2 regions of the Streptococcus sp. W151 genome follow, and region 2 is predicted to be linked to the other one. Evidence: predicted binding sites of a transcription regulator. Region 2 holds the regulator's gene; the other holds the start of a gene.
The links. The regulator NrdR, encoded in region 2, represses ribonucleotide reductase genes. The targets are predictions, from matches to a motif close to ACACNATATATNGTGT.
Positions count from the first base shown of each region.

Region 1: nrdH (glutaredoxin-like protein NrdH) is a predicted target of NrdR. The motif match lies at 9,104-9,119, and genes of this name have one in related genera.

Region 1 is NZ_JBRKNT010000001.1:762,354-778,991, forward strand. Features, by position in the region: gene ACVC7Q_RS03670 (ZmpA/ZmpB/ZmpC family metallo-endopeptidase) at 1-388, opposite strand, end outside; gene glgA (glycogen synthase GlgA) at 621-2,048, opposite strand; gene glgD (glucose-1-phosphate adenylyltransferase subunit GlgD) at 2,048-3,184, opposite strand; gene ACVC7Q_RS03685 (glucose-1-phosphate adenylyltransferase) at 3,174-4,316, opposite strand; gene glgB (1,4-alpha-glucan branching protein GlgB) at 4,367-6,274, opposite strand; gene ptsP (phosphoenolpyruvate--protein phosphotransferase) at 6,765-8,498, opposite strand; gene ACVC7Q_RS03700 (phosphocarrier protein HPr) at 8,503-8,766, opposite strand; gene nrdH (glutaredoxin-like protein NrdH) at 9,236-9,454, shown strand; gene nrdE (class 1b ribonucleoside-diphosphate reductase subunit alpha) at 9,569-11,728, shown strand; gene nrdF (class 1b ribonucleoside-diphosphate reductase subunit beta) at 11,841-12,800, shown strand; gene alaS (alanine--tRNA ligase) at 12,909-15,527, opposite strand; gene ACVC7Q_RS03725 (LURP-one-related/scramblase family protein) at 15,552-16,037, opposite strand; gene prsA (peptidylprolyl isomerase PrsA) at 16,291-16,638, opposite strand, start outside.
Region 2 is NZ_JBRKNT010000006.1:78,941-95,578, reverse strand. Features, by position in the region: gene ACVC7Q_RS08875 (GNAT family N-acetyltransferase) at 1-413, opposite strand, end outside; gene murC (UDP-N-acetylmuramate--L-alanine ligase) at 496-1,830, opposite strand; gene ACVC7Q_RS08865 (cystathionine gamma-synthase) at 1,840-2,490, opposite strand; gene ACVC7Q_RS08860 (SNF2-related protein) at 2,546-5,644, opposite strand; gene der (ribosome biogenesis GTPase Der) at 6,244-7,554, opposite strand; gene ACVC7Q_RS08850 (nitroreductase family protein) at 7,613-8,326, opposite strand; gene dnaI (primosomal protein DnaI) at 8,323-9,222, opposite strand; gene ACVC7Q_RS08840 (DNA helicase) at 9,223-10,401, opposite strand; gene nrdR (transcriptional regulator NrdR) at 10,402-10,875, opposite strand; gene ACVC7Q_RS08830 (endonuclease/exonuclease/phosphatase family protein) at 11,041-11,853, opposite strand; gene ACVC7Q_RS08825 (PTS transporter subunit IIBC) at 11,939-14,134, opposite strand; gene ACVC7Q_RS08820 (response regulator transcription factor) at 14,366-15,064, opposite strand; gene gndA (NADP-dependent phosphogluconate dehydrogenase) at 15,074-16,498, opposite strand.

The DNA of each region.
Region 1 (16,638 bases), on a different contig from region 2:
TGTGCTTTTTAGAAAGTAAGAGGACCGCAAAAGAAGCAGTGGCTAGACTTAGACCGAAGAGGGCGACTTCCTGACTTCCTGTTTGGGGAAGCACTGGCTGAGTTGCCTCCTTCTTCTTATAGACTAGAAAGAAGGTATCTTCATTTTGATAGTCTTCAGGGATTGCATGAATCACTTGTGCTTTTTCTTCAGCGGTTAGCTCTTCTTCTGTCACATAACCTAAGTGCACATTAGCAGGTAAGGTCACCTGATCTGCTTGTACAGGACGTGCTCCTGAGAGTGTTCCCCCTAATAAAAAGGCTCCAATGGCAACAGGACCAACCCCGACAGATAATTTCCGAATCGAATATTTGGTCATTTTTTCAAAAGTTTGTTTAGCTTTTTTCATCCTAAAATTCCTATATAGTAATATTTGAACCACATGTAGGCCCTTATTGATTAAAGAGGATGGGACCATCTCAAAAAATAAGGACCTTCCCGGGATTTTTTACCTTTACCTATCTTATCTTTTTTCTTCTATTTTAGCAAGCTCTAAAACTCAAAAAAAAATAAACCGTTTTCTTTATAGGAAGAAAGCAAAACAAAAAACGCCTCGAAAGGCGTTTTTACACTAGATTTACTTATAAGGACTGGTACAAATCGTTGTATCGTTGACTAGCCGTATCCCATGAGAAATCACGAGTCATGGCTTGTTCTTGCAGGCCATACCAAGCCTGTTTGTCATTGTAGTAAACAGCTAAAGCCTCATCAACTGCCCAGTTAAACCAGTAGCCAGATAAATTATTGAAGCTAAAGCCTGTTCCACTTCCATCAACAACATTATACGGTTGGACCGTATCTCGAAGTCCGCCGACTTCATGCACCAAAGGAAGGGTTCCATAACGCATGGCCATCATTTGAGAAAGGCCACATGGTTCAAAGCGGCTTGGCATCAAGAAGACATCTGACGCTGCATAGATTTCTTGGGCCAATTGGACATCAAATGTGATATTAGCTGAAAGTTTATCTGGGTAGGCTTGACCGAACCAAGCAAAGGCATTTTCAAATCCAGGATCTCCTGTACCAAGCAAGACAATCTGAATATCCTTTTGCAAGAGTTGATGCAACTCTTCTACCACAACATCAAAACCTTTTTGGCGTGTCAAACGAGAGACGATCCCAAACAAAGGTACATCATCGCGAACGGGTAGACCGACACGTTCTTGAAGAGCTCGTTTACTAGCTGCTTTACCTGAAAGATCTGAGAGACTGAAGTGATACGTCAGGAGCGGATCCGTTTCAGGATTATATAGATCTGCATCAATCCCGTTAACAATACCGGTCACCTTGCCAGACTCCATCCGAAGGATCTGATCCAAGCCACAACCATATTCAGAAGTCATAATCTCATGTGCATAACTAGGAGATACGGTTGTCACACGGTCAGCATATAGAATGCCGGCTTTCATCCAATTCAGGCAATCATTCCACCGAAGCGTTCCGTCTGCATAGCGTTCAAATCCCACTCCGAATAGATCCCATAACATTCCTGGGTCAAACTGACCTTGGAATTCCAAATTATGGATGGTCAATACTGTCTTAATCCCATGATAAGCTTGAATCCAACGGTATTTCTCCTTAAGCAAGAAAGGAATCATCGCCGTATGGTAATCATGTGCATGAAGAACATCTGGAATGAAGTCAACCCGTTCCATCGTTTCTAAGGCCGCGAGCTGGAAAAAGGCAAACCGTTCGCCATCATCAAAGTCACCATACACATGGCCTCTAAAGAAATAGTGTTGGTTATCAATAAAGTAAAAGGTGACTCCATCGCGCACAATGCGTTTCACACCCACATATTGACTTCTCCAGCCAACTTTGGTCTCAAAATGCAAGACATCTTCGATTTGATCTCCAAACTTGGCCTCTACCATATCATAGTATGGGAGGATCACGCGCACATCATGACCACTTTTAGCTAAGGATTTAGGAAGAGCGCCAATGACGTCTCCCAACCCCCCTGTTTTAGAAAACGGTGCTCCTTCAGCTGCAACAAATAATAGTTTCATTAGACAATATCCTCTGTAACAATCGTTCCTTTTTTAACCACGACAGGTGCTTCTTTTGTCCCACGAATCGTCACACCAGCAGCCACTTCGGCCCCCTTATCCAGGATGGCATGTTCAACGATTGCATTTTCATGAATGACAACACCAGGGAAAAGAAGACTACTGCGGACTTCTGAACCTTCATGAAGGTGTACCCGGCGTGAAACAACAGAGCGTTCAACGGTTCCTTCTACAATACTACCAGAAGCAAATTGGGACGATTTGATATTTGAAGTCTTGGAATAATAAGTTGGCTCTTCATTCTTCACTTTTGTATACACCTTTTGATTTGGTGAAAAGAGCTTCATGAATTTTTGGTTTTCCAACATATCCAAGTTTGCTTGATAATAGGATTCAACTGAGTGAATATTTGCTAGATAGCCTGTATACTCAAAAGCAAATGCATTGTATTCTACCGCCAATTCACGTAAGATATAGCGAAGTTTTTGTGGGTATTCTTTCTTGGCTTCTTCTTCAATTTTTTCAATCAACCAAGGAGTATCTACAATAAAGACATCTGTTGACATATTGTAGACTTCATCAGGATTCTTACCATCAAAAAGTTTTTGCTCTGTAACATGGTCTGTTTCATCAATTTCCAAGACAGCATTCACTTCAGAAATGTTTTGCAGAGGCAACTTTTTATAAACCACTGTAATCGGACGATCAATGGTATTATGAAGGTGGAAAATCTGATTGAGGTCAATATTCATTAATACATCACAGTTCAAAGCAACTGTTTGATTAGAACCAGACCGTTTCAAATAGGTCAATAATTGTTGGTAGTATTCTGGCCCTACCGTTGTATTTTCAACTGGAGTATTATAGATTCCGAGGTAATAGTGGCTCAATAAAGTAGACAAGCCCCACTCACGACCTGAACGAATATGGTCAAAGACCGAACTAATATTTTCTTGTTGGAAAATCCCAAAAACACTACGAATACCAGCATTTGCAAGACTAGACAATGGGAAGTCGATTAAGCGGTATTTCCCATCAAACGGTAGGGATGCTACCGGACGATGGCTAGTCAAAGTGGACATATCATGATACCCAACTGTATTTCCTAAAATGGCTGAATATTTATCAATCTTCATCTGTTGCTACCCCCACTTTTTCATTGTAACCGACAACTTGTACTTCCTCTGTTCCATCAATCACGACACCTTCTGCAATGACTGCGCCTTCTCCGATAATCGCGCGTTTCACAACAGCTCCTTTACCGATAATGGCATTGCTCATCACGACAGCATCTTCGACAACTGCTCCTTCACGAACTTTAGCTTCTGTTGATAAGATGGAGTGTTTGACTGTGCCGTCTACCAAACAACCGTCGACGACAAGAGAATCTTCGATGTGCCCATGTTCCCCAAAAAAGTTCGGTGGAGAAATGAGGTTGCGTGAATAGATTTTCCAGTGACGATCGCGACTATCCAAGGCATTATTTGGATCGATATATTCCATATTGGCTTCCCAAAGAGACTCAATCGTACCAACGTCTTTCCAATAACCATTGAATTCATAAGCATAAACACTTTCGCCTGATTCTAGATAAGTTGGAATGACATTTTTACCGAAGTCTGACATATCGATATCGCTCTTTTCAGCAGCAACCAACATATTGCGGAGACGAGCCCAGTCAAAGATGTAAATCCCCATGGAAGCTTTGGTAGATTTTGGTTCAGCTGGTTTTTCTTCAAATTCAACAATCCGATTATTGGCATCGGTATTCATGATTCCAAAACGGCTTGCTTCCTTCAAAGGTACATCTAGGACTGCAACGGTCAAGCTCGCATTATTATCCTTGTGAGATTGAAGCATCTCATCATAGTCCATTTTATAGATATGGTCACCAGAAAGAATTAGCACATATTCAGGATTAATGCTGTCGATATAGTCGATATTTTGAAGGATGGCATGGCTAGTTCCTTCGAACCAGCGATTTCCTTCACTAGCTGAATAAGGTTGCAAAATAGAAACACCTGTGTTGATTCCATCCAGGCCCCAGCTTGAACCGTTTCCGATATGACTGTTGAGGGCCAGTGGTTGGTACTGTGTAATCACACCAACATTGTGAATTCCTGAGTTGGCGCAGTTGGATAGAGCAAAATCGATAATACGATAGCGCCCACCAAATTGAACTGCAGGTTTTGCGATGTTTTTGGTTAATTTTCCAAGACGTGTTCCTTGCCCTCCGGCAAGAATTAAAGCGAGCATTTCATTCTTCATTGACTACTTCCTCTTTTTAAAGCTTGGACTCCCATAGAGTCAACCGATCGTCATTTCTTATCTGATGTTTTAGATTTTGTCTTACGCACCTTGCGTTTTACCTTCCAAATACTAGCTCCTAAAGCAGGCAAAGTAAAGGTCAAGGTTTGTTCATAATCCTTCCACAGTCCATCTTTAGACTGAACTGTCGGATTGTGCTCTTTCCAGACACCTCCCCATTCTTCTAATTCTGTATTCCAAATTTCTTCATAGACCGCTGATACAGGCACACCAATCGTAAAGTCCTTGCGTTCTACTGGTGCCATATTAAAGACACATACTAGAAGCTCGCCTTTACGATTCTTCCGGACCATAGACAAGACGCTCTGATCTCGGTTGTCTGCATCAATAATCTCTAAGCCATCAAAGCTATCATCAATCTCCCACAATTCTTTGTGTTCTTTGTAGAAATGATTGAGCTGAGAAGTGAAACGACGCATCTTAGCATTCATTTCATCCTCTAGATTACCCCATTCCAGTTGCTCCTCTGACTTCCATTCCAAAAATTGACCAAATTCTGAACCCATAAAGAGCAATTTCTTACCTGGATGGCAGATCTGATAGGTTAAAAGATTACGGAGTCCAGCAAATTGATTGTAACGATCTCCCCACATCTTGTGCATCAAACTCTTCTTACCGTGCACCACTTCATCATGTGAAAATGGTAGTAAGAAATTCTCAGAAAATGCATACATATAACTAAAGGTCACTAGATTGAAATCATATTTCCGATAGACGGGATCTTCCTCATAGAATCGGAGAATATCATTCATCCAACCCATATTCCATTTATAGTCAAAGCCTAGACCACCTTCTTCTTCAGGGCCTGTGATCTTTTGACCAGCAGAACTTTCTTCTGCAATCATCATAACATCTGGGTGTTCGTTCTTGATAATCGCATTCAAACGTCTGAGGAAATGAACCCCTTCATAGTTGAGGTTTCCCCCATCAATATTTGGTGTCCATGGACCACTATCATAATCGAGATAGAGCATATTGCTCACAGCATCGACCCGAATTCCATCTAAATGATAGGTTTCGATCCAAAATTTTAAACTAGAAATCAAGAAAGACTGTACTTGATTCTTTCCTAAATCGAAGTTCAAAGCTCCCCAACCATAGTTATGGGCCCGATGTTCATCCTGATACTCAAAAGTTGGTGTTCCATCATAATATGCCAAAGCATCATCATTAATGATGAAATGGCCAGGTACCCAATCCACAATCACTCCGATATTGTTGAGGTGACATTCTTCCACGAAATCTTGAAATTCTTCTGGGCTACCATAAGTGTGCTCGAGGGCAAAATAGCCCATGAGTTGATACCCCCAGCTCAATCCCAATGGATGGGCCATCACTGGCATAAATTCTACGTGGGTGTAGTTCATCTCAACCAAATAAGGGATGAGTTCTTCTTTTAGTTGTTTGAAAGTATATGAACTATAATCATCATTTCGTTTCCAAGATCCTGCGTGAACCTCATAGATATTAACAGGTCGTTCCTTAAAACCAAGTTTCTTTCGGCGTGCTCTCCAAAGACCATCTTTCCAGTTCTTTTCCGGAATGGTCTTAATGATAGACCCTGTATTTGGTCGTTTTTCCATCCATAAGGCTAGAGGATCAATTTTTTGAACCTGATGACCATTATTTCGTGTCACCAAATATTTGTATATCTCTCCCTCTTTTGCATCCGTACAGAAGACTTCCCAGACGCCTCCTTCATTACGAACCATTGGAATTTTCCGCGCTTCCCAATCAGTGAAGTCACCAATCAGATCAACTGCCTGGGCATTGGGAGCCCAAACACGGAAGGCATACCCTTCTTGTTCTCCCCTTGTTTCCTTGTGAGCACCTAAATACTCTTGAAGATGGAAATTATCCCCTCTTCCAAATGTCCATAAGTCTATACTTCTATCCATATACTCACCTCTTTTGTTTTTGTAAGCGTTTTCTACATGTTTCTATTTTACTATAAAACTAATTAGTTTTCAAGTTGATTCCAGAAAATCATGTAATTTTATCAGGAAAAGTTCTTTCATTTTCTTTTCCAAACCTTTTACTCCATTCCTTCGCTATCCTCCTAATCTTACTTACGATTATACTATATATCCTTTGGAATTTAAATTAAAAACCGAACATTTGAATCAATATTTTTATTACTAACTAGTTTACTACGAATAAAATGAACATTTATATGAACAAAGAAGAAAAATCATAAAAAAAAGAGGCTGGGACAAAAGTCCTAGCCTCTCAATTTTCTTTGGAGTGTCGAGCAAGACGCAGTGGTTGAGTGGGCTCTATTACGCTGATTTCATCAGCTTTTACAGCCCTACTCAACTGTGCGGAGGTGGGAAGACGAAATCGAATTCTAACGAATTACCGATTTCTGTCCCACTCTCTGATTGATTCTTAGTCTACGTTCACGTATTCTTTAGAAAGTTCAAGCACTTCTTCCATTGTTGAACATTCTGTAAGAGCACGGTTGGCATATTCTTGCATCTTAGCTGTATCCAATTTCTTCATCAAGCTACGTGTACGAAGGACAGATGTCGCTGACATGGAGAACTCATCCAAGCCCATTCCGACAAGAAGTGGAACAGCCGTTTGGTCGCCGGCCATTTCACCACACATACCAGCCCATTTACCTTCAGCGTGAGCCGCTTTGATCACGTTGTTGATCAAACGAAGGATAGATGGGTTATATGGTTGGTAAAGATATGAAACTTGTTCGTTCATACGGTCAGCAGCCATTGTGTATTGGATCAAGTCATTTGTACCAATTGAGAAGAAATCAACTTCTTTAGCAAATTGATCAGCAAGCATTGCAGCAGCTGGGATTTCAATCATGATACCTACTTGGATATCATCTGCTACCGCAACTCCTTCAGCAACCAATTTTGCTTTTTCTTCTTCAAGAATGCCTTTAGCCGTACGGAACTCCGTCAACAAAGCAACCATCGGGAACATGATCCGCAGTTTACCGTGAACAGATGCACGAAGCAAAGCACGCAATTGTGTACGGAACATTTGATTACCGGTTTCAGAGATAGAAATACGCAAAGCACGGTAACCCAAGAATGGGTTCATTTCTTTAGGAAGGTCGAAGTAAGGAAGCTCTTTATCCCCACCGATATCCATTGTACGAACGACAACAGGTTTACCGTTCATACCTTCAAGAACCGCTTTGTAAGCTTCGTATTGGTCATCTTCAGTTGGGAAGTCTTGAGAATCCATATACAAGAATTCTGTACGATAGAGACCAACAGCTTCTGCACCGTTATCATTTACCCCTTCAACGTCTTTAGGTGTACCGATGTTAGCAGCCAATTCGAAATGTTTTCCATCAGCAGTAACTGTTTGAGCATCTTTAAGGAGAGCCCATTCAGCTTTTTGTTTTGCATAAGCTTCACCAGCTGCTTTGAAGGCAGCAATTTGTTCTTCACTTGGGTTGATGATGACTTCACCAGTGATTCCTGAAACAGCCAAAACATCACCATCTTTTACAAGTTCTGTAATGTTGTTTGTACCAAGAACTGCTGCAATTTCAAGCGTACGCGCCATGATTGCTGAGTGACTAGTACGTCCACCGATATTCGTAACAAAAGCTTTTACAAATTTTTTGTTCAACTGAGCTGTATCAGATGGCGTCAAGTCATGCGCTACTACGATTGCTTCTTCATTGATAGAAGCAGGGTTTGGCAATTTCTTACCGAGCAAGTTGGCAAGGACACGTTTGGTCACGTCACGAATGTCTGCTGCACGTTCTTGCATGTAAGGATTGTCTTCCATTCCTTCAAAAATCGCAATAAACATGTCAGTGACTTCTTTCAAGCCAGCTTCTGCATTGATTTTTTTCGTGCGAATCGTTTCTTTGATCTGACCAATCATTTCAGGGTCAGCGAGAACCATCATATGCGCATCAAAAACTTGCGCTGCTTCTTCACCAAGGCTTGCTACTGCATTCTCCCGAATTAGAGAAAGCTCGTTTTGTGAAGCTTCAAGAGCTGCATCCAAACGAGCTTCTTCTGCACTTGTATCTTCGACTGAAACAGTCTCAAATGATAAGTCTGGTTGAATGAGCAAATATGCCTTAGCAACGGCAACACCGTCAGATGCTGCAATTCCTTTTAGCATTTTTGTCATATTTTTAAGCCAATCCTTCTTTAGTCATTGTTTCTGAGATAGCTGCGATCGCATCATCAGCGTCAGCACCTTCAGCAGAAATTACAACGTCAGCTCCTTGACCAACACCAAGGCTCATAACACCCATGATTGATTTCAAGTTAACTGATTTACCTTTGTATTCAAGTGTAATATCTGAAGCAAATTTGCTAGCAGTTTGAACCAACAAAGTTGCTGGACGTGCGTGGATACCTGTTTCTGCCACGATGTGGAAATCTTTAGAAGCCATAGTTTGACTCTCCTTTTAAAATTAGTTTTGAGTTACATGTGATAACCCTTACAATTTGGTATTATATCATCTTTTGAAATTTTTTTCAAGATTTTTATTACTGACTTACAGAAAAAGACTGCGAAAAATCCCAATTTAGATACATTCTAAGAAGCTACTGAAGAACGGAGAAAATATCTTTTCAATTTTCTACTATAAAGTAACATTTTCCTCCGCTTTCAAATAAAAAGAAGCAACTGAACCACAGGATATTGATTCCCCAAAAAATTATAACTAATTAAAGATGCTTTAAAGCCTATTCCTGTCCCATTTCTTGGAATTTCTCAATTTCCGTCCACCACAATATATTGTGTTTTAAAAACTCCATTTCATCTCTTTGCACAATATTTAGTTTTATTTTGTTGACAAGTTGCTGGATTTTGTTTATACTGTTTACAGATTTATATTTCGATAGGAGAACGAAAAAGAAATGGTAACCATTTATTCAAAAAATAATTGTGTTCAGTGCAAAATGACCAAACGATTCCTCGATAGCAATCACGTGGAATACCGCGAAATTAACTTAGATGAACAGCCAGAATTTGTAGAACATGTTAAAAACCTTGGCTTTAATGCTGCTCCAGTTATTCAAACACCGGATGAAGTATTTTCTGGTTTTCAACCAGCTAAGTTGAAGAAACTTTCTTAATAAACACAGTATTTTGCTTAAATAGGGTCTAGCGTTAGCAACCTAACACTAGACTTTTTACTTGTAAAGAGAGGACTTCTCCTCTTCATTTTTTTGAACTAGAAAAGGATTATTATGGGATTAAAATCTCTTGAAGATGTGACGTATTTTCGTCTTAACAATGAAATCAACCGTCCAGTAAACGGCCAAATCATGCTTCATAAAGATAAGGAAGCTTTAGATGCTTTCTTTAAAGAAAATGTTGTACCAAATACTAAAGCCTTTGACTCGATTACAGATAAGATTCAGTACCTTCTCGAGCACAATTACATTGAGAGAGCTTTTATCGAGAAATATCGTCCTGAATTTTTAGAGGAATTGGCCCAATTTATCAAAGACCAAAACTTCCAATTCAAGTCCTTCATGGCGGCTTATAAATTCTATAACCAATACGCTCTGAAAACAAACGATGGAGAGTACTATCTCGAAAGTATGGAAGACCGCGTCTTCTTTAATGCTCTTTATTTTGCGGATGGAAATGAAGCTATCGCACGAGACATCGCAAACGAAATTATCCACCAACGTTACCAACCAGCTACTCCTTCTTTCTTAAACGCTGGTCGTGCCCGTCGTGGAGAATTGGTTTCTTGTTTCTTGATCCAGGTAACTGATGATATGAATGCAATCGGACGTTCTATCAACTCTGCCCTTCAACTTTCTCGTATCGGCGGTGGGGTTGGGATCTCCCTCAGCAACCTTCGTGAAGCTGGAGCACCGATCAAGGGCTATGAAGGAGCTGCTTCTGGGGTCGTACCTGTTATGAAACTGTTTGAAGATAGCTTCTCTTACTCGAACCAATTGGGACAACGTCAAGGGGCTGGTGTGGTGTACTTGAACGTCTTCCACCCAGACATCATTGCCTTCCTTTCTACTAAGAAAGAAAACGCCGATGAAAAAGTTCGGGTTAAGACCCTCTCACTTGGGGTCGTCGTACCAGACAAATTCTATGAGTTGGCGCGTAAAAATGAAGAAATGTACCTCTTCAGCCCATACTCTGTTGAGCGTGAATACGGAGTACCATTCAACTACATCGACATCACTGAAAAATACGATGAGTTAGTCGCTAATCCAAATATCCGTAAGACAAAAATCAAGGCACGTGATTTGGAAACTGAAATTTCTAAATTGCAACAAGAATCTGGCTACCCTTATGTAGTCAACATCGATACTGCTAACCGGGCAAACCCAGTTGATGGGAAAATCGTCATGAGTAACTTGTGTTCAGAGATCCTCCAGGTTCAAGAACCAAGCTTGATCAACGATGCCCAAGAATTTGTCCAAATGGGAACTGACGTCTCATGTAACCTTGGTTCAACCAACGTGGTCAACATGATGACTTCACCTGATTTTGGTCGTTCCATTCGTGCCATGGTTCGTGCCTTGACTTTCGTTACAGATAGTTCCCATATCGTGGCCGTTCCAACTATTGATCATGGAAATAAACTGGCGCATTCGTTTGGACTTGGAGCCATGGGACTTCACAGCTACCTTGCGCAACAATTGATCGAATACGGATCTCCGGAGTCTGTTGAGTTTACAAGTATCTACTTCATGCTCATGAACTACTGGACTCTCGTAGAATCAAACAACATCGCGCGTGAACGAGGCGTTACCTTCCACAACTTCGAAAAATCAGACTACGCCAACGGTAGCTACTTCGATAAGTACACAAGTGGAGAATTTGTACCAAAATCTGATCGCGTGAAAGAACTCTTTAAAGATATCTTCATCCCAAGTGCAGAGGATTGGGCAGAACTGCGTGCTAAAGTTCAAGCAGATGGTCTTTACCACCAAAACCGCTTGGCTGTTGCACCAAATGGTTCTATCAGCTACATCAATGATGTGTCTGCTTCTATCCACCCAATCACACAACGGATTGAAGAGCGCCAAGAAAAGAAAATCGGAAAGATCTACTATCCTGCTGCTGGTTTATCAACCGAAACCATCCCTTACTACACTTCTGCCTACGACATGGATATGCGTAAGGTGATTGATGTTTATGCGGCTGCAACTGAGCACGTAGACCAAGGTCTTTCACTGACCCTCTTTATGCGCAGCGATATTCCAAAAGGTCTCTACGAATGGAAAACTGAAAACAAACAAACCACTCGTGACTTGTCTATCCTTCGTAACTACGCCTTTAACAAGGGTATCAAGTCTATCTACTACGTCCGTACCTTTACAGATGATGGTGGAGAAGTCGGTGCTAACCAATGTGAAAGCTGTATCATCTAAGACAGCCCCAAGGTTCGCCATTAAAAGTCGGTTCGCCGACTTTTTGTGCGTATTCTATCCATTTATGGTAGAATAGTAACGATTGAATGAATAGAAAAAGAAAGTGATGCAAATGGAAACATACTACAAAGCCATTAACTGGAATGCCATCGAGGATGTCATCGATAAATCTACTTGGGAAAAGCTAACCGAGCAATTCTGGTTGGATACACGTATTCCTTTGTCAAACGACTTGGATGACTGGAGAAAGTTGTCTAATAAAGAAAAAGACCTCGTTGGTAAAGTCTTTGGTGGATTGACTCTGTTGGATACCATGCAGTCAGAAACGGGTGTGCAAGCTCTTCGTGCAGATATCCGTACTCCCCACGAAGAAGCTGTCTTTAACAACATCCAATTTATGGAATCTGTCCATGCTAAGTCCTACTCTTCCATCTTTTCTACCTTGAATACCAAGTCAGAAATCGAAGAGATTTTCGAATGGACCAATACCAATCCTTTCCTTCAAAAGAAGGCAGAGATCATCAATGAAATCTACCTCAATGGCACTCCTCTAGAAAAGAAAGTTGCTAGCGTCTTTCTTGAAACCTTCCTCTTCTACTCTGGTTTCTTCACACCGCTCTACTATCTTGGAAACAACAAGTTGGCCAACGTGGCTGAGATCATCAAGTTGATAATCAGGGACGAATCTGTTCACGGAACCTATATCGGCTATAAATTCCAACTCGGATTTAACGAATTACCAGAAGAGGAACAAGAAAAACTCAAAGAATGGATGTATGACTTACTCTACACCCTCTATGAGAATGAAGAAGGCTATACAGAGAGCCTCTATGACGGTGTTGGCTGGACAGAGGAAGTCAAGACTTTCCTTCGTTACAACGCTAATAAAGCCCTCATGAACTTGGGACAAGATCCGCTCTTCCCAGACTCAGCAGATGATGTCAACCCAATCGTCATGAACGGGATCTCAACCGGAACATCCAACCACGACTTCTTCTCTCAAGTCGGAAATGGTTACCTCCTCGGTGAAGTAGAAGCCATGCAGGATGACGATTACAACTACGGCCTATAAGACAAAAACCTTTCCAGATGGAAAGGTTTTTTGTTGCAATTTTTTCTGATTGGATATGTTTCTTTTTAGAAAAAAGAGGTCGGACAAACATCCAACCTCTTCTGTTTATTACAATTTACCTGCTACTGCATCCAACAATTCTTGGATTTTCGCTTGGTTGCTTCCTCCTGCCATGGCCATGTCTGGTTTACCACCGCCACGTCCATCAACGATTGGAGCCAATTCTTTAATCACATTACCTGCATGCACATCTTTTGTCTTGCTGGCTACAAGGACGTTCACTTTGTCACCGATGGCTGCGACAAGAACAAGCACATCAGAGTAGTCTTTTTGTTTCCAGTTATCCGCAAAGGTACGAAGGGCACCTGCATCTGATACAGAAACTTGGCTTGCGATAAAGCTGTGACCATTTGCTTCTTGAACATTCTTGAAGACATCACCTGCTGCTGCAGCCGCTGCTTTTTCCTTCAATTCTGCATTTTCTTTTTGCAATTGACGAAGTTGCTCTTGAAGACCTTCCACCTTGTGAGGGACTTCTTTGAGTTGAGGGGCTTTTAAGGTTGCTGCGACTGCTTTCAGAGCATCTTCTTGATCACGATAAGCTTCGAAGGCTTCCTTGCCAGTCACTGCCAAGATACGACGAGTTCCTGACCCAATCCCTTCTTCTTTGACAATCTTGAAGAGACCGATTTCAGAAGTATTGCCTACATGGGTACCACCACAGAGTTCCACTGAGTAGTCACCGATGGTGACAACACGGACTTCTTTACCGTATTTCTCACCAAAGAGGGCCATCGCTCCCATTTCTTTAGCAGTATCGATATCTGTTTCAATTGTTTCTACTGCGATTGCTTCCCAGATCTTCTCATTGACTTGTTGCTCAATAGCGCGTAATTCTTCAGGAGTTACGGCTTGGAAGTGAGTAAAGTCAAAGCGAAGGAATTCTACTTCGTTGAGAGATCCTGCTTGGGTTGCGTGGTTACCAAGAATATTGTGAAGAGCTGCATGGAGCAAGTGAGTTGCTGTGTGATTCTTCATAACACGGTGACGACGATTAGTGTCAATGGCCAAGGTGTATTCTTGGTTCAAGGCAAGAGGAGCAAGGACTTCAACAGTATGGAGTGCTTGTCCATTTGGTGCTTTTTGAACGTCTGTTACAGTCGCTACGACATTTCCTGCCGCATCCAAGATTTGACCGTGGTCAGCTACTTGTCCACCCATTTCAGCGTAGAAAGGTGTTTCTGCAAAGATCAGTGATGCAGTTCCTTCTGAAACAGCTTCTACTTCAGCATTGTCCGCTACGATAGCCACCAACTTAGAAGGCAATTGACTAGCATTGTAGTTAAAGACACTTTCAACTGTGATGTTTTGAAGGGTTTCATTTTGCATCCCCATAGATCCGCCTTTAACAGCTGATGCACGCGCACGTTCTTGTTGTTCCTTCATAGCTGCTTCAAAGCCTTCACGGTCGACTGTCATTCCAGCTTCTTCGGCGATTTCTTCTGTCAATTCTACTGGGAATCCGTATGTATCATAGAGTTTGAAGACATCTTGACCAGCGATAACCGTTTGGCCTTTTTCTTTCAAGTCTTCAACGATGGTTTGGGCAAAGTGTTGACCAGAGTTCAATGTACGAGCAAAAGATTCTTCTTCACTCTTGATGATTTTTTCGATGAAGTCTTGTTTTTCAAGTACTTCTGGGTAGTAACTTTCCATGATCTTCCCAACGGTTGGAACCAATTTATACAAGAAGGTTCCTTCGATCCCCAATTTTTGACCATGCATAGAAGCACGACGGAGGAGACGACGAAGAACGTAACCACGACCTTCATTACCAGGAAGAGCCCCATCTCCAATCGCAAATGAAAGCGAACGGATGTGGTCTGCAATCACCTTGAAGCTCATGTTGTCGCCATCTGGATCATAGGTTTTACCAGACATCTTTTCAACTTCACGGATAATTGGCATGAAGAGGTCTGTTTCAAAGTTGGTCTTCGCCCCTTGGATAACGGCTACCAAACGCTCTAAACCAGCGCCCGTATCAATGTTCTTGTGTGGCAATTCCTTGTATTCGCTACGAGGAACGGCAGGGTCTGCGTTAAATTGTGACAAGACAATGTTCCAGATTTCGATGTAACGATCATTTTCGATATCTTCTGCAAGCAAGCGAAGACCAATATTTTCAGGATCAAAAGCTTCCCCACGGTCAAAGAAGATTTCAGTATCTGGTCCAGAAGGTCCCGCACCGATTTCCCAGAAGTTGTCTTCGATTGGAATCAAGTGACTTGGATCCACACCAACAGCGATCCAACGGTTGTATGAATCCTTATCATCTGGATAATAGGTCATGTAAAGTTTGTCTTTGGGGAAGTCGAACCATTTAGGACTTGTCAAAAGCTCATAAGCCCAAGTAATGGCTTCATCACGGAAGTAATCCCCGATGGAGAAGTTCCCCAACATTTCAAACATAGTATGGTGACGAGCAGTCTTCCCTACGTTTTCGATATCATTGGTACGAATAGCCTTTTGAGCATTGGTAATCCGTGGATTTTCAGGTTTGATGGTTCCATCAAAGTATTTCTTAAGAGTGGCAACCCCTGAGTTAATCCACAAAAGGGTTGGGTCGTTTACAGGAACCAAGCTAACAGATGGTTCTACTGAGTGGCCTTTGCTTGCCCAGAAATCAAGCCACATTTGGCGGACTTGTGCACTAGATAATTGTTTCATATTTGTCTCCTAATTTTTATAAGATTAGTTGGCGCCTGCTTCTAACATTTCGACATAATCGATAGCGACACACAGTGAGATGACTAAATCAGCGTATTCATCCTCATAAACCGATACTTGATAAGTAGAGGTTAGATGAAAGAGTTCTTTGCTAATCTCAGCGACGATTTGATCCCGATCATCGAACAATTTGAATTCCAGGTCCCAGATATTTCCCTGCACCCGAAGCCCCAAATCTTCGATTTCATATTTGTCTCTGAAGAGCGTCAGCTTTTTATAGATATAAAAGCGGTCCCCATTCATCAACTCAACCTCAAATTTTGGAAGAAGGCTGATTGTTTTTTTGGTAATATAGCTAACTTTTTCTCCATTTTGATCATAGATGGTAAAGGTCTTAGGAATCTTAAGAAAGGATCCCTCAACCTGGTATTCGACATTTCCTAACTCATCTTTGATATCGAAGCGTTCGCCACCCAATCGAAATTTTTGTTTCACTTGATAGGTTCTCATCTTTTGATCTCCTTTGAAAAGCTTCAGAGAACGATTCACAAACAAAAGACAAGCCACTAAACGAAGGGCGAAAAACCGCGGTACCACCTTCATTCAATGAACTTGTCATTCTTCATTTTGTATGCAATTGTCTCAGCCGAGTAGCAAAATCATTTCTCTTCCATGGCTCGCACCCCCGCCACTTCTCTGATTCCGAGTAACAATGATTTATTCTCAACTATTTCATTATACAAGTTCCAAAAGGAACCGTCAACTATTTTTTAGATGATGAGCTGCTACCGCTTGTTTCAACACCGATATTTTGCAAATATTGGTTGAATGTTGATTTGAAGGCATCATCTTTGACCTTGATATTGGCATTGGTCATCGCTTTTGCAATAATGCTACGGATGTAGTTAGTATCTTGCTTACGACCGTCAACAATGATCTCTTTCAGACGTTTTTCGTATTTCTTCCAGTCAGAACCTTTTTCTGTCTTCTTGTTCAATTTGACAATATAGTAGCTAGCAGAATAGTTTTGACCTGCTGAAACTGTGATGACATCTGAAATTCCATTTTCATCCAACTTAAAGGCAGCTTCTTTGACTTGAGATGGAATATC
Region 2 (16,638 bases):
CGTTCCCAAACCATATGGACACCTCGATCAGACTCAGCTTCATCTCGAAATCCTTGCTGGACAAAGTAAGAAAGTAAGTCTTCTGAACAATCGATCCAAATGGCTTTCTTTTCCTTTTGAACAGCTACATCTTTTAAAGCAGCGATCAGAATCGCACCATATCCTTGACCTTGAAAGGCTGGCCTCACTGCCAATCGCAATACGATGAGGTCCCCCTTTAAATGCTGGTCTTCTATTGCCAACAAGTAAGCCACAATATCGCCACCCTGCTCTGCAAGCAAAGAAATGGCTTCCTTCGAACCTAGCGCTTCCTCAATAGTTGCCCTGTGCTCCGTTCCTTCATTGTCATGAAGTTCTTCTTCTAGCAATAACAGCTGTTCTTGATCAGCCGGGGTGATTTGTCGAATCATCATCCTGCTCTCCTCATTTCATGATTCTTCAGCGGACAGATAAATTTGAGTCTGGAACCAATCGATTCCAGACTCAAACATCTCTTTATTGTACACTATGTGTCAAACTAGATAATAAACGCTCAAATGAGTATTCATAGGTTTGAATATCTCCAGCTCCCATAAAGACATAGACCGCATTGTCATGGTCAAGAAGAGGAGAAACATTCTCAGCTGTGATAATCGCTGAACGTTTGACAATTTTTGCTTCCAAATCTTCAACCTTCACATCTCCGTGATCGACTTCCCGTGCAGAACCATAGATCTGTGCCAAGTAAACAGCATCTGCTTGATTCAACGCTTCAGCAAATTCATCTAAGAGGGCAATGGTCCGTGTAAAGGTGTGTGGTTGGAAAATGGCTACGATTTCTTTACTTGGATATTTTTGACGGGCCGCATCCAAGGTAGCAATAATTTCTGTTGGATGATGCGCAAAGTCATCGATGATCACTGTTCCGTTAACCACTTTTTCAGTAAAGCGGCGTTTCACTCCAGCAAAAGTCTTCAAATGCTCGCGGACCAAATTTAAGTCAAATCCTGCAATATGAAGCAAGCCAATGACTGCTGTAGCATTCATGATGTTGTGGCGACCAAAAGTTGGGATATGGAATTGCCCCAAGTCTTCTCCACGGAAATGAACATTGAAGGTTGACCCAGTCGTTGATCGAAGCAAATTGCTTGCTACAAAATCATTATTCTCTTTGTCAAAACCATAGTAATAAATTGGTGCAGATGAGGTAATCCGACGCAATTCTTTGTCTTCCCCGTAGATGAAAAGTCCCTTACTGATTTGTTTAGCATAATCATTAAAGGCATTAAAGACATCTTCTAAACTTGTGAAATAGTCTGGATGGTCGAAGTCAATATTGGTGATGATACTGTATTCAGGATGATAAGGCATAAAGTGGCGTTCATACTCATCTGATTCAAAAACAAAGTATTTAGCTGCAGCAGAGCCACGACCTGTCCCGTCACCAATCAAATAACTGGTATCGGTGATATTTGATAAGACGTGAGAAAGCATCCCTGTTGTTGAGGTTTTTCCGTGTGCTCCGGCAACCCCCATGCTGACGAAGTCACGCATAAATTCACCAAGAAATTCATGGTAGCGTTTATAGGTTAGGCCATGCTCATCTGCATAAGCGATTTCCACATTGTTATCAGGACGGAAAGCATTCCCAGCAATGAGGATTTTGTTGCCTTCTAAATTTTTTACATCAAATGGATAAATTTTAATTCCTGCTTGTTCCAAGCCACGTTGCGTAAAGTAATACTTTTCAACATCTGACCCCTGAACTGTATGTCCCATTTGGTGAAGCATGAGAGCTAAAGCACTCATCCCTGCCCCTTTAATTCCAATAAAATGGTATGTGTTAGACATATTTTCTCCTTAATCTTGATCTAGATGGGTTAAATCCAATTCTTGCTTGATCGGCTGTGGTTTCAACTTATGCTGATCTTTATTGTATATTTGGCTGGTCTTTAAGAAATCATAATTGTTTTTCTTTTCAGTAGGTTCTGCCACTTCTGGTTCCCCTGCAGATTCGAACTCTGCAAGGATTAACTGATCTTGTCGCAATCGTTTGCTATATTTTAACAGTTCACCTGGATTTTCCTTTTGGAAAGGTGCTGTTGGCTGACCAGGTTTCCGTTCTGAAATAAACGGTTTTTTCCGCTTACTTGTGGTAGCCACTGGCTCTGTAGTCAGGTAGGGAGCTGTACGTTTCTTTTTCAAATCTTCACGCGCACGCTCTCTAGCTTCCTCTGCATAACGATTGGCAGGACTTTTTTTATCAATCGGTTCTTTAAAATCAGGTTTTCTTACTGGCCGTCTTTTTGGTAGGGGCTCTTCTAATGGTTGATGATAGGGATGCTTGGGTTTGGTATTTTCAGCAATTGGTTGCCATTCCAAATAATTTTTATCTACATAATCGCCTGTAATGTTACTAATCAAGTCTGTTTCATCATACAGGTTCATGTGGGGCATCTCTGTTAACATCAACTCATTATCCCCTACTTGAGGAAAATATTTTTCTGTCATGCTTTCTTCCTTTCGACACTCCTTTAATTATAAACTATTCACAGAATTTTTCAAGCTATTCTGATTGAATTCCAAGAATCTCACGAATTTCCTCAGCAGATAAACTAGATCGTGTTTCCGTTCCATCTAGAATCGTTGAGACTAAGTGTCTTTTAGATGCTTGGAGTTCCTGGATTTTTTCTTCAATCGTTCCACGGGTGATCATGCGGTAAACTTCAACATTTTGTTCCTGACCCATTCGGTGGGCACGGCCAATAGCCTGGTCTTCCACTGCAGGATTCCACCACAAATCGACTAAGATGACGGTATCGGCTCCAGTGAGGTTCAATCCGACTCCTCCGGCCTTCAAAGAAATAAGAAAAGCATGGCGCTCTCCAGCATTAAAGGCATTGGTCATTTCTTGACGATCTTTAGCCGGGGTGGAACCCGTGATTTTAAAGGAAGTCATGCCGAGCTGATCAATCTCTTGCTCTAGGATATCCAACATACCTCTGAATTGGGAGAAAATCAAAACTCGATGGTCACCATCCTTGATTTGACCCAAAAGATCTCGAAGGCTCTCCAATTTCCCACTATCTCCTTGATAGTTTTCCATAAAGAGGGCTGGAGTATCACAGATTTGACGAAGGCGCATGAGACCTGAGAGAATTTCAACCTTACTCCGATTTAATTCTTCCTCACTAGAACTTCGAACCCGATCTTGAATTTGCTTTAATTGGGCTAAATAGATCGTTTTTTGGCTTTCGTCCAGCTCATTGTGATAGGTTGTTTCAATCAAGTCCGGTAATTCTTGGAGCACTTCATCTTTTTTCCGTCTCAGGACAAAAGGTTTGACAAATCGCGCAATGGTCTCAGGACTCAACTTTTGAAATTCTTTTTTAGCTGGAAACAGACCAGGAAGAACAATTTGGAAAATGGACCAAAGCTCTCCCACATGGTTTTCAATCGGTGTCCCAGATAGCGCAAATATATGCGGTACCTCAAATCCACGTAAGTGTTGAGCAATCTTGGTTTGGGCATTTTTCATGACCTGAGCTTCATCTAGAATTAGGTAGTCATATTGATTTTTCTGGTATTCCTCCACATCCTGACGGAAAGAGGCGTAACTCGTAATGACTACCTGAGGATTGGTTGCAATGAGGTCATCACGATGTTGCTTGAGGCCATATACGACTGCCACTTCCATCTGAGGAGCAAATTTTGAAAATTCTTGTTTCCAGTTGTAGATGAGACTAGACGGAGCTAGAATCAAGATTTTAGTTTCTTTTTTTGCAACACTGGTCAAAAAGGAAATGGTCTGCAGGGTTTTCCCAAGCCCCATATCATCCGCTAAAATACCACCAAAACCATAATGATTTAGCATAGAGAACCATTTGACCCCGATCTCTTGATAATCCCTTAGGGTTGCTTGAATTGTCATCTGAGGGAGTTGGTAATCTTCTGGATGGGTCAGATCATGAGCCAAATTTCGAAATTCTTCTGAAAAATGAACATTGTCTTGATCTGCCAACAAATCAGATAGCTGATAAGCAGCAATCCGGCGGGCTTGTAGTTTCCCACCCTTACTCATTTTAGCCCGCAGATCTGCTAAGGCTCGACTGATCTTCTTGGTTTCTTCATCAAAAACAAGGACCTTCCCTGTATGGCTGACAAAATAATCTTCTTGCCCCACAAGAGCTTTGAGGACCTGATCCACTTCAGCTGGATCCACACTTTCAAAGTCAAAACCGATCTCCAGCAAATTGCCATTAGTTTTCACATCAATTTTTGGACGCTCCACTTGATAAAGATCTAAAAGGCTATCAGAGAGGATAACCTCTCCTAAGGCTTCAAAAGTCGGGATCTGTTGGTGAAAGAATGGATAGATTTGCTCACTTGATAACGGACTTCTTTGGGAAGAAAAGTCATCTGTAAACCCTGTTGCTAGCATGGTTGAAAAGACTTCTTGCTCCTTATCAAAATCACTGGAATAAGGAAGATTGAGGAGTTCCTCACGCGTGGTCACCACACGATCCTGGTATTGAAAGACCACGTCCAGTAAAACAGTCTGGTCCTGTGCTAGATCAAAATGAAATTCCGGAGTGAAATCGTGGATTAAAAAGCTGGTCGGAGCTGTAATTTGTCCCAGTTTTTTGAACTCTTTTAAACTATAGGAAAGTTTGGTCTGATCCGTTGGATCAAAATGCAGGCGTTTTTTGCGATCCTGATCCATTGGCAAATCTTGAATCGCCCTCCATAAGATCCGCTGTTGGGGCGTCAGGTGATAGAAGATACCATTTCGAAACAGATAAGTAGCAGACTCTACAACCTTGACTTGTGGCTCCGTAATAATCAATTCGTAAAAATCATCATGGTCTTCCACCTGAAAATGAAAGAGATCTTCCTCCCCATGGACATCCTGAAAATGGACTTCTGAAAAGTCATATAAGCTATATTGCAGGAGAAAAGAGTCCAAATTCATTAGTAATTCCACAGCTTCTTCAAAAAGAGTCGGTGGAAAATAGAGATGGCGACCAGCATTAGGAAAGAAATCTTGCTCTTTCGATCCCCCATCTGTGACTAGGCCCTGTAGGAAATCGATCACATCCTGGCTAGCACCATCAAATTCTAAGTAAGAAATAGGTTCATAGTAACTTTTGCCAATTGCAAAATGGCCTTCTTTCTGAAGGGTCTGCAAAAAAGCCAGCACATCTCTGATCACATAAGAGCGCTCGTCTGGCAAGCGACGAATGCGAAGGGTCCACAAGAATTGACCAGAGTATTCATCCTCCTGTCCGACTGCTGATAAGACATAGCGAGTTTCTTTCTTTTCGATTTTTGGAAGGACCTGATCTAAAAACAAACTTCCAAAAGAAACCTTTTCCTGAGTTTCCTCTGTCGCACTGGCATCTTCTTCAAGACTTGCAAGAGCAGCTTTCCCACTGTCATCATTCTTCAAAAAAGCTTCTACAGCTGCCAGATGCGTACAGAATTTTTTCTTTTGAAAGAAAGCACAGCTACAAAAAACGGCATCGTCGTCCAAACTGTACCGCAAGCTTTCTTCTTCCACTCGAAAATACAGGTATTTTTCTTTTACTTCCTGAAGGGAAACTTTCCCAGCTTCATAGAGAAGGCTCCCTTGTGAACGAACCTTCCCAGGAATTAATTTTGCCATGTTTACCACCTTAGATTAATCCCTTTATTATACCATATTTAAGCAAAATTTAGAAAAAACAGTCATCATCTTGAAAGGATTTTAGCCCGTTTTTGATAGAAAAACTGAGACAGCATTGTCCCAGTTTTTCACCTGATTTCGTAACAGTCTCAGCTCAAACAGCTATCCCTAATACCTATCTGTTAACTGTTTGATCGAATAGCTAAACAAAGGGAATAGTAAAATCCCGATTGCTCATAGAGAAAAGAAAAAACACGACCTTATTTTTTAATAAAATCCCCAGCAATAGGATCAAGAGCTCCAAGCTTACGATCGAACCGAGAAACAAGAGATACAGATAGATTTTAAATAATAAGTACAAAACCCTAAAGCTCTCATGATGTTCCTGAGTTTACTCTACTCATCCTTAAAAAAAGCATAAGGAATAAAGAATATCCGGACTATGATACTATGCATCTAACTATTCTCCACTTCATTTTATCAGCTTATCAAAAAAGCAACGCCTATGCGCTACTTTTAGTTGTTTTCATAGTTGGAAGAATGAGCATTTTATTAATTGAAATATCCTTCTCCACTTTGATCCATTTGTCTTGTATTCCCTACTTCCGTTTTCGCGCAATCAAATGGATTGGAGTGCCTTCAAAAACAAAGGCCTTGCGAATTTGGTTCTCCAAGAAACGGAGGTAAGAGAAGTGCATCAGTTCTTCTTCGTTAACAAAGACCACAAAAGTTGGTGGCTTGGTTGCCACTTGGGTCGCATAGAAAATCTTGAGGCGTTTTCCTTTGTCGGTCGGCGTTGGATTAATGGCAATCGCATCCATAATCACATCGTTCAAGACAGCTGAAGGAATACGCGTATTTTGACTCTCGCTAATCTGCTTGATCATCTCTGGCAACTTGTGCAAACGTTGTTTGGTAAGAGCAGACACAAAGACAATTGGTGCATAAGAAAGGTATTGGAATTGATCACGAATGTCATCTTCCCACTGCTTCATTGTATGGTTGTCTTTTTCAATGGTATCCCATTTGTTAACAACAATGATCATACCTTTACCAGCTTCATGAGCAAAGCCAGCGATCCGCTTATCATACTCCCGAATCCCTTCTTCGGCATTAATGACCATCAAAACCACATCTGAACGGTCGATGGCACGCATGGCACGCATAACAGAATATTTCTCAGTGTTTTCATATATTTTACCAGACTTGCGCATACCAGCTGTATCGATCATGGTAAATTCTTGGCCATCTGCATCGGTAAAATGGGTATCAATGGCATCCCGTGTGGTTCCAGCTACTGGGCTAGCAATCACACGATCTTCTCCAAGGATGGCATTGATCAAGCTTGATTTCCCAACATTTGGACGACCAATCAAGCTAAACTTGATGATGTCAGGGTTTTCTTCTTCTGTTTCATTGGGGAGATTTTCGATGATGGCATCGAGCACATCCCCAGTTCCGATCCCGTGGACAGAGGATACCGGTAGTGGCTCACCCAGTCCTAAGGCATAAAAGTCGTAGATATCATTGCGCATCTCTGGGTTATCTACCTTGTTGACAGCCAGAATCACTGGTTTATGGGTCTTATACAAGATACGGGTGACATATTCATCGGCATCGGTGATCCCTTCTTTGCCAGAAACGACAAAGACGATGACATCTGCTTCGTCCATGGCAATTTCTGCCTGATGCTTGATTTGCTCCATAAATGGGGCATCTACGTCATCAATTCCCCCTGTATCAATGATACTAAATTTTCGATTCAACCACTCAGCTGTTGCATAAATGCGGTCACGAGTGACTCCTTCTACATCCTCAACGATGGAAATCCGCTCACCGGCAATCCGGTTAAAGAGCGTCGATTTTCCAACATTGGGACGGCCTACAATCGCAATAGTTGGTAGGGCCATGATTTCCTCTTTTCTAAAGATAGGCGAGACCTCGTTTCAAGAAGGTCTCTCTTCACTTCTATAATAGTTTGTGTTTTTCTAGTAGTTTTTTGGTTTTTTCTTGTTCAGGTTGCCCAAATTGAGCTGCAAGGCGCTCGCTCCAGCTGTCCGTTACACGCGCTCCAGCATAATCTGCCTGTACCTTGTCATAGGCAGTCACAACTGATAAGTCTTGTTCTTGGTATTCTTCTTCAAAAGCAACCTGCTCCAAGGGTAAGCGTGGTTTCACCGCATGCTGCTGATTGGGTACTCCAAGGGCAATCCCAAAAACAGGGTAGGTATAGTCTGGCAGACGGAAGAGTTTTGCAACTTCCTCTGAACAGTAGCGCAACATGCCAATAATGACTCCACCATAGCCGAGACTTTCAGCTGCCAATAGCGTATTTTGAGCTGCTAGAGCTGCATCCACTGAAGTGATCAACAAATTATCCACACCTTCCGGATGAAAATCCTTCTCATGAAGTTTGACAGCTTTTTCAGCACGGTTTAAATCCCCAACAAAGAGGAGAAATACGGCTGATTGGCGAATCGCTTCTTGAGGAAGCAAGTCATAGAGAGCTTCTTTCTTTTCCTTGCTCTTCACCACAATCACAGAATAAGATTGAAAGTTTTTCCAACTTGATGCCATCTGCCCAGCTGATAAGATTTCCTTGAGGTCAGCTTCTTTGATAGCTTCTTCCTTAAACCGGCGAACAGAAAAATGAGCATTCATTAAACGGATCGTTTCATTCATCGGCGATTGACTCCTTCCAAATGGATTTCCTTAGCTAAAAATTTCACGCGCTCCATGACACGTTTGGCCTGCCAGGTTTCATCACCATTGCGCGACGTTGCAAAATGGCGTTCCAACTCTTCAAAATTAAAGTTAGAGGTAAAGAAGGTCGGAAGATTTTCCTGCATCCGGTGCTGCAAAATCACTTGTAAGATTTCGTCTCGCACCCAGGCTGACATCTGTTCCGCACCGATGTCATCGAGAATTAAAATTTCGGCTTTTTTCACCTGATCTACGGTTTCTTTGACCAAGCCCGAACTGATGGCATTTTTGACATCGATAGCAAAACTTGGGAAATGTAGTAGAGTGGTAGAGGCCTGGCGTTTTTCTGATAAATCATGAGCCAGAGCTGCCATCATGTAGCTCTTTCCTACTCCAAAATCACCATAGAGGTAAATTCCCTTTTGATACTCGGGATAGTTGGCTACAAAATTAGCTAATTCCTCAAAGGCCACAAATCGTCCCTTATCATCGAGCTCTACCTTGGCTAGACTCGCTTCTTTCAAAGTTGAAGGGAGATTGATCAAGTTGAGACGTTGGTTGATCGCAGCACGTTTTTGAGCTTCGATTAACTCTGGTGTCTCCTCATAAGCGACATCCGCATATCCTTCATTCATGGTGAGGATGGGCTTATAACCTTTGGCAATATAATCCGGATCTCCCAATAAGAAACGGTTGCGCTCACTGATGTATTGATTAAATTTTGAAATACTACGACGAATTTCTTGCTCAGACAAAGACCGGTCTTTGATAAAGGCAGCGACTTCTTGGTCTGCCAAGATCTGTGCGACCAAATCCTCATAGTTAAATTGACGCGCACGATTCATGTGAGACATGGTTTGACCTACACTTTCCATCTACTCACCTCCTTGATTCAGTTTTTCTAACAGGCGCTGTTTCTCTTTAGCGAGATCCACCTTTTCTTTTTGACTGGTTTGATTTTGATAATGTGGTTGACTCCACTTGGGAACATTGTTTTGCTTGCCCTTGGCTGATGTAGGACTCGTCCCCTTGTTTCCTTGAACCTTAGCCTGTTTCTGGCGGTCTCGAACTTTTAAAATCGCCAGTTCCGCACTGTTGACTCCTTGATAAGAAAAATCATTTCCTACCTTCAAAGCATACTTTTCATTCAGATTAGCAGACTGGGTCTTGTTAAAGGTCAACAATAAGATAATATTGATCACCTCATCTAGTAAGCCTAGATCAGCTAACTTAGATAGAGTCTTGCGTTCGCTCTGCGTAATGGTCGCATTGCGAACCTTTTTAATCTCCGCTAAAAATTGTAAGCTGGATTTTGCCTTAGCTTCTCTCAGAATAGTTTCTTCCTGACGGCTATAAGACACGCGGGGTTGCTCTTGGCTAGCCTGAGCCAATTTTTGCTTCATTCTCTTCGGAGAAATGGTCCGTTCTACAGCTGTTTCTTTTGCTAGGAGATAGGTTTCATACCAGGTCCATTGTTGCTCTTCTGCGATGGCAAAGAGGGCCAGAGTCGCTTCTCCTTCATCCGCAAAACGAAGTCCATCACGCCCCATCATCCGTTTAAACATTTCCATATCAAACTGCTGTTTTTTACTGGCAACAACAGTCACCTCACCAGCATCTAGTCCAAAGACTTGAGAGAAGGATACTTGCCGTCTAGTCCCTAAAGAGCGCGCTGGAAGCAGATCCTCCACGGCCTTTTCCCCAATTTTCTTTTCAAGTAAGCGTTTAAAAACAGCATTTGAAAAAAATTGTTCTGCCTCAAGAGGAGCATGTAACTGAATGGTAATCCCAACTTCTTCCTCAAAGAGATCGAGCAAACCCATAGCAATTAAACGATCAAAGGCTAGTAGCAACTGTGGAAATCCTATATTCAAATGATTGAGGATTTGCGCCAGTAAATATTGTTTTTCGCCCTGATCATAAGAGGCGAGCAGATACCGATAAACCGCTACCGTATCCGTCTCCAAAATAGGCAGGTAATACTGCTCCAATGCAGCCCCTGCCGGTGGAAGAAGATTATTTTTTAAAAATGCAAAAGGCGTATTGGGCTTCATCTATTTTTCCTTTTTCTTCTTGGTTCCCTTCGTGATTTGTTTCAAGAGGGTCTCTAATTCACCGACATCCTTGAAACTCCGGTAAACACTAGCAAAACGGACATAGGTGATCTCATCCAGATCTGCCAACTCATCCATGACCAAAGAACCAATATACTCACTGTTGATTTCATTATCACTTTGGCTGCGAACCTTTTGCTCGATCCGATTCACAATTTCTTCGATTTCATCACTAGAAACAGGCCGTTTTTGAGCCGAGCGGATAATGCCATTAAAGATTTTATCACGAGAAAATTGCTCGCGTGTCCCATCCTTTTTGACAACTACTAGAGTCCGTTCTTCTACACGTTCGTAGGTAGTAAAGCGATAATGGCATTCTTCGCATTCCCTGCGACGACGGATGGTATTCCCATCTTCAGCTTGTCGACTATCCACCACACTAGACTTACTTCCACCACATTTTGGACAACGCATTTGCTACCTCCTTAAACTGTTTTAACACTTCATTTTACCATAAATTGAATCGTAAAGAAAGCAGAAGAACAGGAGAATCCCCTATGCCTGCTCCTCTTTGATCCATAAAAAAGAGTCGAAGGACGATTTGAATAAAATCGTTTTCCTTTCGACTCTCCGTTTATATTAAAGTGATAATTCAGCTTCTAAGCCATAGTGGTCACTGACATGGGGTCTATTTTCCCCATCAAAGATGACACAAAGACACTGGATGTCCCATTCCGGACTTGCAAAGACGTAATCAATCCGCAATGGAATTTGATTGTCCGTCCAGCCATCAATTCCAGGACCTACAGTATAGGTACCCTTTGTTTCTTTAGCTTCAATAAAGCTATCTTGAAGTTCAAGTGAACTTGATAGAATCGTTTCATAGCCTTCTTGACCAGCAGGATTATTGAAATCACCCGCTAGAATAAAGGGTTTACCTACTTGGCTGAAGTACTTCTCAATGCGTGGCCACTCAAATTGGAAGCCTTTGTCCCACCAAGAAAGATGGACACTGGCAACAGCAATCTCTTTTCCATCGACACTGGTATGGGCAACGGCCACCCGACGCGTATGGTAGTCCGTTGGATCATCCATATTGGAGACCAATATCTCATCCGACTTCAAAGGTTGACGCGAAAGAACGGCTACCCCCTCATTGAGTTGATCATAGCCAATATGGTTGTAAGCCCAAGTCCAGTAATAATGAAGACCTTGAGCAGCCAACTCCTCAACCAATACGCGAACAAAGTGATCCTTGTGAATGGCTACAGCTGATGGCAAAGCTTGATAATACTCATCCGTTTTGACTGCTTCTGAGGCCATTTCTTGATTGACCTCTTGGAAACAGATCACATCATATTGTGCTTCTAAAATTTGCTCCTTGAGGGTCTCAAATTTTTGCTGGGCATTCTCTTCCATCCAACTATGGGAATTTAATGTTAAAAATTTCATCCCCTGATTTCTCCTTCTTTTCAAATCAAGAAACGGCAAGAGGCCGGGTACACTGCCCCAACCTCGTTTTCTTTGCCGATATCTCTTATAATTCTACTGTTGCAACTGGAGCATTTGCAGCCAATTTACCAGTATGTTCGATCTTAACTGATTTAATCGCATCTGCATTTGTGAAGACAACAATAGTTGATGTTTCACGACCTGCTTCACGGATCGCATCAAGGTCTGCTTCTACCAAGAGGTCTCCAGCAGCCACTGTTTGGCCTTCAGTAACTTTAACCTCAAATGGTTTTCCTTCAAGACTAACTGTATCTAGACCGATATGAACCAAGACTTCCAAACCATTATCGGTTACCAAACCAAGGGCATGTTTGGTTGGGAAGACGCTGGTCACTTTACCAGCAATTGGTGAAACGATGTGGCCATTTTCAGGCTCAACCGCAAATCCGTCACCCATCATTTTTTGTGAGAAGACTGGATCTTTCACATCTTCGATGTTAATCACTTTACCATCTGCAACGGAATGCACTTCATCCGTCACACCTTTAAAGGTTGCTTCAGCTTTTTGAACTGCTGTCATTTGGCTAGGAAGTGTTTCAGGAATGACTTCACCTGAATCAAGAACGTCTTGGATATCAGATTTTAATACGTCAGCTTTAGGTCCGTAGATTGCTTGGACACCTTGTCCTTTCATGACAAGACCCATAGCGCCTTCTGCTTTCCATTGTTCTTCAGTACCGACTTTTTCAGCATCTTTAACAGTTACACGAAGACGAGTCATACATGCATCAACATCTACGATATTCGCACGTCCACCAAGAAGGTTGATGATGTTAATCACTTGTGAGCTTGCTGAGCTTGTAGCAGCTCCAGCTGTTGCACCATCTCCTGAAGGGGCATCATCATTTTGTTCGTAGTTTCCATTACGTCCTGGAGTCGCATAATTGAATTTCTTAATCATGAAGTTGGCAATGAAGTACATGATAAATCCAAAGAGGACTGTTACCCATACAAAGTTAAAGATATCTAGTGCCAAACCAGCGTTGATAGCCATTGGAGTACGTGTCAAGAATTCGATTGAACCGAATGAGTGAACACGAAGGTGAACCAAGTCAGCCATTGCAAAGGCAGCACCTTGAACAAAGGCGTAGATCAAGTACAATGGTGTTGCAATGAACATGAACATGTATTCAATTGGTTCTGTAACACCTGTCAAGAAGGTTGCAAGAGCAGTTGCAACAAGCATCCCTTTGTATTTTTCTTTTTTATCTGGGTCCACATTGCGGTAGATAGCCACCACAACCCCCATCAAGATACCAAATGATCCGATCATTTGACCAACTTTGAAACGAGCTGGTACGTATGCTTTAAGCAAGTGTTGATACTGACTAGGATCTGCTTTCTTCAAGTTAACAAGGTCTGTTACCCAAGCTAACCAAAGTGGATCTTGTCCAAATACTGTTGTTCCTTTGGCAGCACCTGTAAGTACTTGGTAGCTACCACCCAATTGAGTATAGTTGATTGGAATGGTCAACATGTGGTGAAGACCAAACGGCAAGAGAAGACGTTCCAAGGTACCGTACAAGAATGGTGCCAATACTGGAGCAGTGGATTGGGAGTTGGCGATCCAAACACCAAATCCATTAATTCCTGATTGAACTACTGGCCACAAGGCTGCCAAAACCAAGGCTGCAAGAGCTGAACGGACGATAACAACGAATGGTACAAAGCGTTTCCCATTGAAGAAAGAAAGGGCTTCTGGGAGTTTACGGTAGTTGTAGTATTTATTGAAGGCTGTTGCTCCAACAAAACCTGAGATAATCCCTACAAATACCCCCATATTCAGAGCTGGTGCTTCAAGAACACTGATAAAGTAGTCCGCAACTTTAATCGATCCACCTAAGATCGTGTGAACGGTAGCATCCTTATCAGCCAACATTGCAGATGTAACTCCAAACACTGCACCTGTAATACGGTTAATCAAGATGAAAGAGAGACCAGCCGCAAAGGCACCCCCAGCACGCTCTTTGGCCCAGCTACCACCGATAGCGAGCGCAAACAGGATGTGAAGGTTACCGATAACCGCCCAACCGATTTGTTCGAGAACCCCACCTGTAATAACAAGTGGAGATAAATTCGGGTTGATCATAGGGATTGATTTCCCGATTGAAATCATCAACCCAGCAGCTGGCATTACAGCGATAACGACCATCAAGGCCTTACCGAACTTTTGCCAGAATTCAAAGCTAAATAAACTTTTGAATGATCCTTTATTCATCATTCAACCTCCTTATATTGCTTAAGGCTTTGTTTTCGAGAAAACGTTTGCGCTTAATATGATTCTAGTATACCATATTTTAAAAATTTGTAAAGCCTTACATTCATTTTTTTCTCCAAATTTTATCTTTTTTTATCTTTTTTAAGCCAAATCCTTTTCAAAACCCATCCTTTTTGAACGCAAACGTTTCCCTTGAACATAAAAACATTCGAACCCTTTAAGGATTCGAATGTTTCATTCTAGTTCGTCTTGCATGGCATAGCCAATCCCACGAACGGTCTTAATATAGCTTTTTTGAGCCGGAAGATCAATTTTCCCACGAAGATAACGGATATAGACGTCGACAATATTGGTCTCCCCCTTATTCTCGTACTTCCAAACACTCTCTAGCAATTGCTCACGAGTCACCACTCCCTGACTTCCCATCAGAGTCGCTAGGAGGTCGTACTCTCTGCGGGTCAAACTAATCATATCCTTCCCACGATAGACGGTATGGTGTTCCACATCAATGCGCAGATTGCGGTATGAGGTTGGAATTTTCATCTGGCTACAATGTTGGTCAATATAATCACGTCCTCTAAAAATAGCTGTGATCTTATCTACCAAATCGCTGATAATAAAAGGTTTGACCATATAGGAAACAGCAAAGCGCTCAATACTCTTTTCGTGTTCGGCAATTTTTTCGCGACTATCCAAAACAATCAAAACAGAAGCTGGGCGAATCTGACTGATTTCCTCTGCGAATCTTTCACCAGACATATCTGACAAATCGTAATTAAACAAGATCAGATCATATTTAGTCGCAGCAATCAACGCCAGACCCGCTTTTCCATCTTCGACCACATCAACTTGATACCCCTCTTTTTGAAGTTCCAAATCAATGAAGCGAGCGATTTGCTTCTCATTTTCTACTAGTAGAACTCGTTTGACCATAGAACAAGATTATTTTTCGTCGTACCAAGAATAGTGGAAGGTACCCTCTTTGTCCTTACGTTGGTATGTGTGGGCACCAAAGTAATCACGTTGTGCTTGGATCAAGTTTGCTGGAAGATCCGCTGAACGGTAGCTATCAAAGTAAGTGATGGCAGCTGAGAAGGTTGGTACTGGTACACCTGCTTGAACAGCAAGAGCTACGATATCACGAACTGATTGTTGGTACTTAGCAGTGACGTCCAAGAAGTACTCATCCAAAAGAAGGTTAGCCAGATCTGCATCACGGTTGTATGCATCAGTGATCTTTTGCAAGAAACGAGAACGGATGATACAGCCATCGCGCCAGATAGATGCGATGTCTGCAAATGGCAAGTTCCAATTGTTTTCTTTAGAAGCGACACGCAATTGGGCAAAACCTTGTGCGTATGAGATGATTTTTGAGAAGTAAAGGGCTTGACGGATTTTTTCAATCAATTCAGCCTTATCTCCTTCAAATTTGAAGGCAGCAGGTTTTGGAAGCACCTTGCTAGCGTGTACACGTTCTTCTTTATATGTAGAGATGTAACGAGCAAATACTGACTCAGTAATGAGTGACAATGGCACACCAAGGTCAAGAGCTGATTGGCTCGTCCATTTACCAGTTCCCTTGTTTCCTGCAGCATCCAAGATGTAGTCTACGATAGGTCCATCTTGACCTTCGTCGTCTTTGCGTCCAAGGATATCCGCAGTGATTTCGATCAAGTAGCTGTCCAGTTCACCCTTGTTCCATTCAGTGAAGATTTCAGCCATGTCTTCTGCAGAAAGTCCAAGCAAGTGTTGCATGAGGTCATAGCTTTCTGCGATCAATTGCATATCGCCATACTCGATCCCGTTGTGGACCATTTTCACATAGTGACCAGCTCCATCAGGACCGATGTAAGTGACACATGGTTTTCCATCTTCTGGTGCTTTTGCAGAGATTTCTTCAAGAACATCTGCTACCAATTCATAGGCTTCTTTTTGTCCACCAGGCATGATAGAAGGACCTTCAAGGGCACCTTTTTCACCACCAGAAACCCCTGTACCGATAAAGTTGATACCAGAGTTTGCCAACTCTTCGTTCCGACGGATGGTATCTTTGTAGAAAGTATTTCCTCCGTCAATCAAGATATCGCCTTTATCCAAATGTGGAAGAAGGGCTTGGATGGTTGCATCTGTACCAGGTCCTGCTTGAACCATGAGCATGATACGGCGTGGTTTTTCGATAGAGTTTACGAAGCTTTCGATATCATAGCTTGGCACAAAGTTCTTATCAGGATGGCAAGCAACAACATCTTCTGTTTTTTCTTTACTACGGTTATAAATGGCAACTGTATAGCCACGAGATTCAATATTAAGGGCAAGGTTACGACCCATTACGGCCATACCAACAACACCAAAGTTTGCTTTAGTCATGTGACACTCCTCTTTATAGTTTGCCTATATTCTACCATTTTTTGACATCAAATGAAAGTAGAAAATAGCTTCCCACTTCTCCAAGAGAGAGAAGCTCCTGCAAATCATTTGATCTTAAAAACAAAAGTGCCCGAGAAACA